DNA from 2 places in the Cellulosimicrobium sp. KWT-B genome. Region 1 is predicted to be linked to the other one. Evidence: riboswitches for the same ligand, from Rfam matches in the RefSeq annotation. Region 1 holds a riboswitch; the other holds the start of a gene.
What was found. Region 1 has a riboswitch for S-adenosylmethionine ahead of B9L22_RS03705 (aminotransferase class V-fold PLP-dependent enzyme). Riboswitches for the same ligand answer to the same signal wherever they lie in the genome.
Positions count from the first base shown of each region.

Region 2: another riboswitch for S-adenosylmethionine. It lies ahead of B9L22_RS08735 (methylenetetrahydrofolate reductase); the one in region 1 lies ahead of B9L22_RS03705 (aminotransferase class V-fold PLP-dependent enzyme).

Region 1 is NZ_NEDO01000001.1:854,639-859,396, forward strand. Features, by position in the region: gene B9L22_RS03700 (GNAT family N-acetyltransferase) at 1-481, opposite strand, end outside; gene B9L22_RS03705 (aminotransferase class V-fold PLP-dependent enzyme) at 594-2,027, opposite strand; SAM riboswitch class IV at 2,061-2,176, opposite strand; gene B9L22_RS03710 (hypothetical protein) at 2,222-2,833, opposite strand; gene B9L22_RS03715 (rhodanese-like domain-containing protein) at 3,086-3,577, shown strand; gene B9L22_RS03720 (O-succinylhomoserine sulfhydrylase) at 3,574-4,758, shown strand, end outside.
Region 2 is NZ_NEDO01000002.1:569,868-574,625, forward strand. Features, by position in the region: gene B9L22_RS08720 (LytTR family DNA-binding domain-containing protein) at 1-314, shown strand, start outside; gene B9L22_RS08725 (hypothetical protein) at 311-778, shown strand; gene B9L22_RS08730 (cation acetate symporter) at 775-2,298, shown strand; SAM riboswitch class I at 2,388-2,490, shown strand; gene B9L22_RS08735 (methylenetetrahydrofolate reductase) at 2,496-3,557, shown strand; gene metE (5-methyltetrahydropteroyltriglutamate--homocysteine S-methyltransferase) at 3,590-4,758, shown strand, end outside.

The DNA of each region.
Region 1 (4,758 bases):
GGTGGCCGCGCATGACGCCCTCCTCGTGAGCACCGAGACGGCGCATGGCCCCGAGCGAGCGCTCGTTGCGCGTGTCGACGCGGAAGCCGACCCGGTGCACGTCCCACGTCTCGAACGCGTGGCGCAGCAGGAGCCACTTCGTCACGGGGTTGACGAGGCTCCCCCACGTGGAGCGCGCGTAGAACGTGCGGCCCACCTCGACGCGGCGGTCGACGAGCGACAGGTCGCGGAACGCGGTGCTGCCGAGCACGGCGCCGGACGCGCCGTCGGGGTCGACGGCGCGCACGACGAAGCCGGTGAGGTCCGGGGCCGCGCGGGTCGCGGCCACGAGATCGGCCATCCCCGCGACCCCGTAGGGCAGGGGGATGCTCATCCCTGACCACATCGCCTCGTCGACGAGGCCGGCCAGCGTCTCAGCGTGCTCCAGGGCCAGCGGTTCCAGCCGGAAACCGTGCCCCGAGAGGACGACGTCGTGCAGCACAGCGCATATCAGAGCACACGCGGAACACCGCGCCAAGAGGGTCCGGCGACGCGGTGGACAACGCTCGGCGACGCTTCGGTGAACGGCCTCCGCCGTCGGCCGCCGACGCCGGTCAGACGGCCGGTCCGCAGCCCGCCGCGTCGGCGAGAAATCCCGCCGCCGCGGTCGCGAACAGCCCTTCCAGACCGGACCCCGCGGGGACCGGGCGGGGGTCGTCCACGACGGCCCAGCAGCCGTCGACGACCTCGTACCGGGTCGTCGGGCCCTGCTCGACGTAGGCGCGCACGGCCTCGACGAGGCGCACGACGTCCGCGCCCGTCGTCCCGACGCCCACCGAGGCGCGGATCGCGCCCGCGTCGTAGCCGAGGCGCGCGAGCAGCGGGTGCGCGCAGAACCGGCCGTCGCGCACGCCGATGCCGTGCTCGGCCGAGAGGTAGGCGGCGACGAGGCCCGGGTCGTGGCCCTCGACGGCGAACGTCACGACACCGACCGGGTCGACGGCGTCGTCCCACACGCGCACGACCCGGACGCCCGGGACGGCCTCCAGGCCTGCGACGAGGGCCGCGCGGAGCGCCGCCTCGTGCGCGTGCAGGTCGGCCGGCTCGAGCGCGGCGAGCGCGTCGCACGCCGCCGCGAGCGCCGCGGCGCCCACCACGTTCGGCGAGCCGGCCTCGTGGCGCGCGGGCGCCGTCTGCCACTGCGTCCCGGTCACCGCGACCTGGCGCACGGCGCCGCCGCCCGCGAGGTAGGGGGTGCCCGCGTCGAGCCAGTCGCGCCGTCCGACGAGCGCCCCCGCGCCGAACGGCGCGTAGGTCTTGTGCCCCGAGAACGCGACGTAGTCGACGCCCGACGCGGCGAGCGAGAACCCGCGGTGCGGGACGAGCTGCGCGCCGTCGAGCACGACGCGCGCCCCGGCGTCGTGCGCGGCGCGGACGACCTCGACGACGGGCAGGGACTCGCCCGTGACGTTGGAGGCGCCGGTCACGGCGACGAGCGCGTACGGGAAGCGCGCGAGCTCGGTGCGCAGGCCCGAGAGCGTCTCCGCGACGGACGCGCCGCCCGCGAGGACCGTCGCGCCGCCGGCGCGCTGCCACGGCAGCAGGTTCGCGTGGTGCTCGACGTCGAGGACGAGCACGCGCCCGGGCGTGCCGTCCGGGTTCGCCGGGACGCAGCCCGCGAGCAGGTTGAGCGAGTCGGTCGTGTTGCGCGTGACGACCGTGACGTCGTCCTCGCGCGCGCCGACGAACGCGCCGATCGTGCGGCGCGACGCCTCGTAGAGCGCCGTGGAGACCTGCGAGAGGTAGCCCGCGCCGCGGTGCACGCTCGCGTAGAGCGGCAGCACCTCGGTCACGCGGTCCGCGACCGAGCGCAGCGCCGGGGCCGACGCCGCGACGTCGAGGTTGGCGTACGGGACGCTGCGGCCGTCGACGAGCGGGACGAGGGTGTCCCCGCCGACGACGGGCAGGAGCGCGGGCGCATCGGCGAGCGCCGCGAGGTCAGGGGCCGGGGCGTCGGTGGGACACGAGACGTCCGCGAGAGCAGTCATGGCACAGTCCTCCAGGGTCGTCCGGGGAGAACCTCCCCGCGCTTGCCGCCCGCCGGTCGGCGTGCGGCCTGGTCGTCACCCGGGGCACCCCGCCGCGAGAGGAGGGTTGCCGGCCAGCAAACCGGGGTTTCGCGCTGGCACTCATGACCTGCGGACCAGGATGTCCGCGCGGACGGCGGCGTGTCAACCGGTGGTCACGGCGTCTCGGATGGCGGGACGCAGTCCACCGGCGTCTCGAGGCGCCACCCCGACTCGTCGACCGCGAACGACTCGAGCACCTCCCCCGTGCCGGCGTCGAGCACGACGACCGAGTCGGCCGGCCACAGCGCCGGGTCGCCCGGCGGTGTCGCCGGCGGGCGCTGGAGGCGCACACCGCGCGTGTGGGCCTCGATCACCGCGCCCGTGCGGGTGCTCGCGAGCACGACCTCCGGGTGGGCGTCGGCGTAGGCGTCGCACGCCGCGCCGTTCCCGTCGGAGCTCCACCAGCCCTCGTACCCGCCGACCGTGTGATCGGCCAGGTCGACCGGCTCGCCCCGGTGCGCCGCGGCCCCGTCCGACGACGGCGGGGGCGGGTCGAGCCGCTCGGCGTCGGGTCGCTCGGCCTCCGGCCGCTCGGCCTCGGGTCGAACCGGGTGGACGGACGGCCGCTCCCCGGGCGTCCGCGCGGCATCGTCCCCGACAGACCCCACGCTCACGACGCCCTGCGGAGGCTCCTCCCCGCTGGACGCGGCCCACCACCAGGCGCCCGCCGCGACGACGACCGCCGCCACGCCCGCGCCTGCAGCGCGTGCTCGTCCCGTCCGCATCGACTCCCCCTGCCCGCCGGGACCCCCGCCCGGCCGCGCGGCCACGCTAGCGGAGCCACGCGGCGTCGGGCACCCCTCCACAGGCCGCTCCCCGAGACGGGCGTTCCGCACGTCGGACGCGTGGCGTACGATCCGAGCCAACCATCCGGAGCGGCCGAGTGACGTGGCACGTCGACGCCGCAGCAACCCCCCGGACCGCCTCGGCGGCCGGGCGCAGGGTGCTACTGCCACGATCGATGGAGGAGGACTCTCATGAGCGACCAGTCCGAGCAGGCGTCGGCACCCCGGCCGGCACCCCCCAAGGCACGTCCCGCCGTCGGCTACGCCGGCGACCTCACCCCGCAGCAGGCGTGGGACCTGCTCGCCCACGACGAGCGCGCCGTGCTCGTGGACGTCCGCACCGAGGGCGAGTGGCGCACCATCGGCGTGCCCGACGCCACGGAGCTCGGCCGCGACGTCCTGTTCGACGAGTGGGTGACCCCGGCGGGCCCCAACCCGCGGTTCCTCGACCGGCTCGTCGAGGCGGGCCTGACCCCCGGCGACGAGCGCCCCGTCGTGTTCCTGTGCCGCTCGGGCCAGCGGTCGATCGGCGCGGCGCGCGCGGCCACGGCCGCCGGGCTCGGGCCGTCGTACAACGTGCTCGAGGGCTTCGAGGGCGCCCAAGGGTTCTCGGGCCTGCGGGACGTCGAGGGCTGGAAGGTCCGCGGGCTGCCCACCACGACGTTCGACGAGGCCGCCCGGTGAGCGCGGTCGTGCCCGGCGGCTCCGGCCGCAAGCCCCTGCCCGCGAGCGCCCGCCCCGCGACGCTCGCCGTGCGCGGCGGCCACGCGCGCACCGAGTTCCAGGAGACGTCCGAGGCGCTGTTCCTCACGCAGGGCTACACGTACGACCGCGCGGCCGACGCCGAGGCGGCGTTCAAGGGAGAGCTCGACCGGTTCGTCTACTCGCGCTACGGCAACCCGACCGTGCACACGTTCGAGGAGCGCCTGCGCCTCCTGGAGGGCGCGGAGGCGTGCTACGCGACGGCGTCCGGCATGTCCGCCGTGTTCACGGCGCTCGCCGCGCTGGTGCGGTCCGGGTCGCGCATCGTCGCGGCGCGCGCGCTGTTCGGGTCGAGCCTCGTCATCTTCGACGAGATCTTCGCGAAGTGGGGCGTGCGGACGGACTACGTCGACGGCCACGTGCTGTCGCAGTGGGAGGAGGCGCTGTCCACCCCCGCGGACGTCGTGTTCTTCGAGACGCCGTCCAACCCCATGCAGGACATCGTCGACGCGCGGCGCGTGAGCGAGCTCGCGCACGCCGCCGGCGCGGTCGTCGTGCTCGACAACGTGTTCGCGACCCCGCTGCTGCAGCGGCCGCTCGAGCTCGGGGCCGACGTCGTCGTCTACTCGGCGACCAAACACATCGACGGGCAGGGCCGCGTGCTCGGCGGCGCGATCCTCGGGACCGAGGAGTACGTCACCGGTCCCGTGCAGACGTTCATCCGCAACACCGGGCCGTCGCTCTCGGCGTTCAACGCGTGGGTGCTGCTCAAGGGCCTCGAGACGCTGCCCGTGCGCGTCGCCGCGCAGAACGCCGCCGCGGCGCAGGTCGCGGAGGCGCTGGAGCAGCTCCCCGGGATCGGCCGCGTGCGCTACCCGTTCCTCGCGTCGCACCCGCAGCGCGAGCTCGCGCGGTCGCAGCAGAGCGGCGGCGGGACCGTCGTGACGTTCGACCTCGCCGTGCCCGAGGGCACCGACCCCGAGACGGCGAAGAAGCGCGCGTTCACGTTCCTCGACGCGCTCCAGGTCGTCGACATCTCGAACAACCTCGGCGACGCGAAGTCCCTCGTCACGCACCCGGCCACCACGACCCACCGCAAGCTCGGCCCCGAGGGCCGCGCCGCGGTCGGCATCGCGGAGACGACCGTGCGCCTGTCGGTGGGC
Region 2 (4,758 bases), on a different contig from region 1:
GCACGACGACGCGCCTCGTCCGGCGCAGCGCGGTGCGGTGGGTGCAGGCGCAGGGCGACTACTCCCGGCTCGTGACGGACACCGAGCAGTTCCTCGTGCGCGAGCCGCTCTCCGACCTCGAGGAGCGGTGGGCGCCCGCGGGGTTCCTGCGCGTGCACCGGTCGTACCTCGTGGACCGCGCGGCCGTGACCGCGGCGCGGTTCGGCGGGGCGCAGCCCGCGCTCGTCGTCGCCGGGCACGAGGTCCCGGTGAGCCGGCGCATGGTGCCCGCGGTGCGCGAGGCGCTCCTCGGGCCGCACCGGGGCGCGCCGTGACGGGCACCGACCCGCGGCGGGACGCGCGCGTGCGCGTCCGGTCCACGGACGTCCCCGCCGCAAGCCCCGACCCTCGCCCCGGCCCCGGCGAGGGCGCCGCCCCGGGGGGCGGGGCGCCGTCGGGCACGGCGCGGACCGGCGAGCCGGACGACGCCGCGACCGCCTACACGCGCGGGCTCGTGCGGGCCCAGCTCCGGCTCGGGCTGGCGTGCGTGGCGTCGTTCCTCGCGGTCGTCACGCTGCTCACGGTGACGATGAGCGGCGTGCCCGCGCTGGACGACGTCGTGCTGCTCGGCGTGCCGCTGCCGTGGCTCGTGCACGCGTACGGCTTCTACCCGGTGATCGTCGCGTTCGCGGTCGTGTTCGCGGTCGCGGCGGCGCGCAACGAGCGCCGGTACCGCGCGCTCGCCGAGGGCGCGGGCGGGCCCGACGAGCCCGGCCCCGACGACAGCGGTGCGCCGTGACCAGCGCGCTGCCCCTCGTCGCGATCGCGCTGCTCCTGCTCGCGACCGGCCTCATCGGGTTCTACGGCCTGCGGATCTCGCGCACCACGAGCGACTTCTTCGTCGCGTCGCGCACCGTGCGGCCGGTCTGGAACGCGTCGGCGATCAGCGGCGAGTACCTGTCCGCGGGCACGTTCCTCGGGCTCTCCGGCCTCGTGCTGCTGTCCGGCGCGGAGGCGTTCTGGTTCCCCGTGGGGTACGCGGCGGGCTACCTGCTCGTCCTGCTGTTCGTCGCGGGCCCCCTGCGGCGCAGCGGCGCGTACACGATCCCCGACTTCGTGCACGCCCGGCTCGACTCCGTGGTCGCGCGCCGCGTGACGAGCGTGCTCGTGCTCGTCATCGGGTGGCTCTACGTGGTGCCGCAGCTCCACGGGGCGGCGCTCGTCATCACGAGCGTGGCCGCGGTGCCGCCGTGGGTCGGCTCGGTGGGGATCGCGGTCGTGGTGAGCGCCGTCGTCGCCGCGGGCGGGATGCGCTCCATCACGTTCGTCCAGGCGTTCCAGTTCTGGGTCAAGCTCACCGCCCTCGCGGTGCCGCTCGTCTTCGTGCTCATGGCGCTCGGCGGGGCGTTCGAGCCTGGCGGCGCCGTCGTCACGTTCGACCCCGGCGCCGTGTTCCCCCACGAGGCCGGGCCGGGCGGCCTCGACGCGTACGCGACCGTCTCGCTCCTGCTCGCCCTCCTGCTCGGCACGACCGGCCTGCCGCACGTCCTCGTGCGCTTCTACACCTCGCCCGACGGCGGCTCGGCTCGCCGCACGACCGTCGTCGTGCTCGTCATGATCAGCGTGTTCTACATGGTGTCGAGCACGCTCGGGCTCGTGGCGCGGGTCGTCGCGCCCGACCTCGCGGCGCCCGGCGTCGCGGACACGGTCGTCCTCACGCTGCCGACCCGCCTCGTGCCCGGGCTCGGCGGCGAGCTGCTCGCCGCGCTCGTCGTCGCCGGGGCGTTCGCCGCGTTCCTCGGGACGTCGTCGGGGCTCGTGGTCGCGCTGGCGGGCGTCGTGAGCCAGGACCTGTTCGGCGGCACCGTGCGGTCCTTCCGCTGGTCGGCGGTCGCGTGCACGCTCATCCCGCTCGCGTTCGCGCTCGTCACCATCCCGCAGGGCCTCGTGACGAGCGTCGGGACGGTGTTCGTCTTCGCCGCGTCCGCCCTGTCCCCCGTGATCCTGCTCGGCGTGTGGTGGCGCGGCCTCACCGCGCGCGGCGCGGTGGCGGGCATGGTCGTGGGCGCCGTCCTGTGCGCGACGGCGCTGCTCGCGTCGTCCGCGCTCGTCGCCGCGGGGTACGGGAGCCCGTCCGGCGACACGGCCGACGGCGTCCCCGGCGTCGTGCGCGCCCTGCTCGCCCAGCCCGCCGCCTGGACCATCCCGCTCGCGACGGCGACCGTCGTCGTCGTGTCGCTCCTCGACCGGCGCGGCCCGCCGCTGCGCACCGACCGGTTCCTCCGCCGTCTGCACGTGCCCGAGCGCCGTCGGGCCTGAGACTCGTCGCACCGGGAGCGCCGACGACCCTCCGCATCTCACCTGGCGGGCGCTCTCGACCGCATGTCGGATGGGTCGTAGGATCGTGGCAACCATCCAGAGCGGTCGAGAGTCCTGGCTCGACGACACCGCAGCAACCCGCCGACGGAAGCCTCCCGAGGACAAAGGTGCTAACGCCAGGGTCGATGGAGTGACGCATGACCTCAGAGGCATCCTTCGCGCACCGTCCGGGCCGTCCTCGACCCACGGTGTCGTTCGAGCTCATGCCCCCGCGCCGACCGGACGCGGCCCCGAAGTTCTGGGAGACGGCACGCCGTCTCGTCGCGACGCACCCCGACTTCGTGTCCGTGACGTACGGCGCCGCAGGCACCGACCGCGCGACCGCGCGCCAGGTCGTCGGACGCCTGCTCCAGGGCACGCCCGTGCTGCCGATCGCGCACCTCACGTGCGTCGGGGCGTCGCGCGAGGACGTGGAGTCGGTCATCACCGACTTCCTCGACGAGGGCGTGCGGAGCTTCCTCGCGCTGCGGGGCGACCCGCCGCGCGACCAGCCGGACTGGCAGCCCGCACCCGACGGCGTCCGGTCGTCGACCGAGCTCGTCGCCCTGCTGCGCGAGGTCGAGGCGTCGCGCTGCGCGTCCGACCCGGCCGTCGCGCTGCGCGGCGCGGCCCGGCCGCTGACGATCGCCGTCGCGACGTTCTGCGACGGCAACCCCGCCGCCGGAACGACGCGCGCCCAGGAGGTGCGCCGCCTCTGGCAGAAGCAGCAGGCCGGCGCGAGCTTCGCGATCACGCAGCTCTTCTACGACGCGTCGTCGTACACCGACTTCGTCGCCGAGGCCCGCGCGGCCGGCGTGACGATCCCCATCCTCGCCGGGCTGCTGCCCACGACGGAGCCCGCGCGGCTCCGTCGCGTCGAGGAGCTCACGGGCGTGCGCCCGCCCCAGCACCTGCTGGACGCGCTCGACGCCCTGCCCGACCCGGAGGCGCAGCACGCCTACGGGATCGCGTACTCGGTCGACCTCGCGCAGCGCGTCCTCGACGCGGGCACGCCCGGTCTGCACGTGTACACGTTCAACAAGCACCGCGCCGCTCTTGACCTGCTCGAGGGTGTCCACCTCGGCGGCGGGTCGGTCGGGACCGGGGGCGGCGCCAGCGCCGCCGCCGCCCCGCTCGTCCCGGACCTGGCCAGCGGGCCGTGGGTCACCGGCACCTCCCTGCCCACGACGAGCGCCGCCACGCACGGCGCGCCCGTCTGACCGGTCCTCCGGACCAGCAAGAGGTTTCGATCATGGCCACTTCCGTACACTCCCCTACCCAGAACCCGGTCGGCTTCCCCGCCGGCACCGTGCTCGGCTACCCGCGCATCGGTCGCCGCCGCGAGCTGAAGAAGGCCGTCGAGGCGTTCTGGGCCGGCAAGACCTCGGCCGAGGAGCTCGAGGCCACGGCCCGCGAGCTGCGCCTCGCGACCGTGCGCCGGCTCGTCGACCTCGGCCTCGGCGCCGACGACGCGTCCGTCCCCGGCTCGTTCTCCTTCTACGACCAGGTGCTCGACGTCGCCGCGGCCCTCGGGGCGGTCCCGTCGCGGTTCGCGCCGCTGACCGACGACGCGGGCCGCCTCGACCTCGCGGGCTACTTCACCGTGGCGCGCGGCCAGGGGGACGACGCCCCGCTCGAGATGACCAAGTGGTTCGACACGAACTACCACTACCTGGTCCCCGAGATCGGCCCGGACACCCCGATCCGCTTCGTCGACGACCGCGTCGTGCGCGAGTTCGTCGAGGCGAAGGAAGCCGGCGTCGTGACGCGGCCCGTCGTCGTCGGGCCGGTGACGTTCCTGGCGCTGTCCAAGGCCGCGGACGACGCGCCCGCCGGGTACTCGCCGCTCGACCGCCTCGACGACGTCGTCGCCGCCTACGCCGACCTGCTGCGCGCGCTCGCCGCGGCGGGGGCGCCGTGGGTCCAGCTCGACGAGCCGATCCTCGTCACCGACTCGGTCGACGTGCCGTTCACCGAGCTCGCCGCCGCCGTGGGGTCCGCGTACCGCGCCCTCGCGACCGACCTCCGCCCGGTGCCGAGCCCGGGGTCTTCGGCGGCCTCGTCCGCAAACCCGGCGGCAACCCCTGGTTCGGCGCAGGACGCGCGGCCCGCGATCCTCGTCGCCACGCCGTTCGGCGGGCTGGAGACGTCGCCGGACGGCGACGGCGCGACCTTCGACTTCCTGGCGACCCTCGCGGGCACGGACGTCGAAGCGATCGCGATCGACGCCGTCCGTGCGGACCTTCCGGACTCGCCCTACGACGACCTCCTGACGAAGACGCTCGTCGTCGGCGCGATCGACGGGCACAACGTGTGGCGCGCCGACCTCTCGGCAAAGCTCGACACGCTGACCGCCGCGCGCAGCCTCGGTGCGGGCGCGGTCGCCGTCGGCACGTCGACGTCGCTGCTGCACGTGCCGCA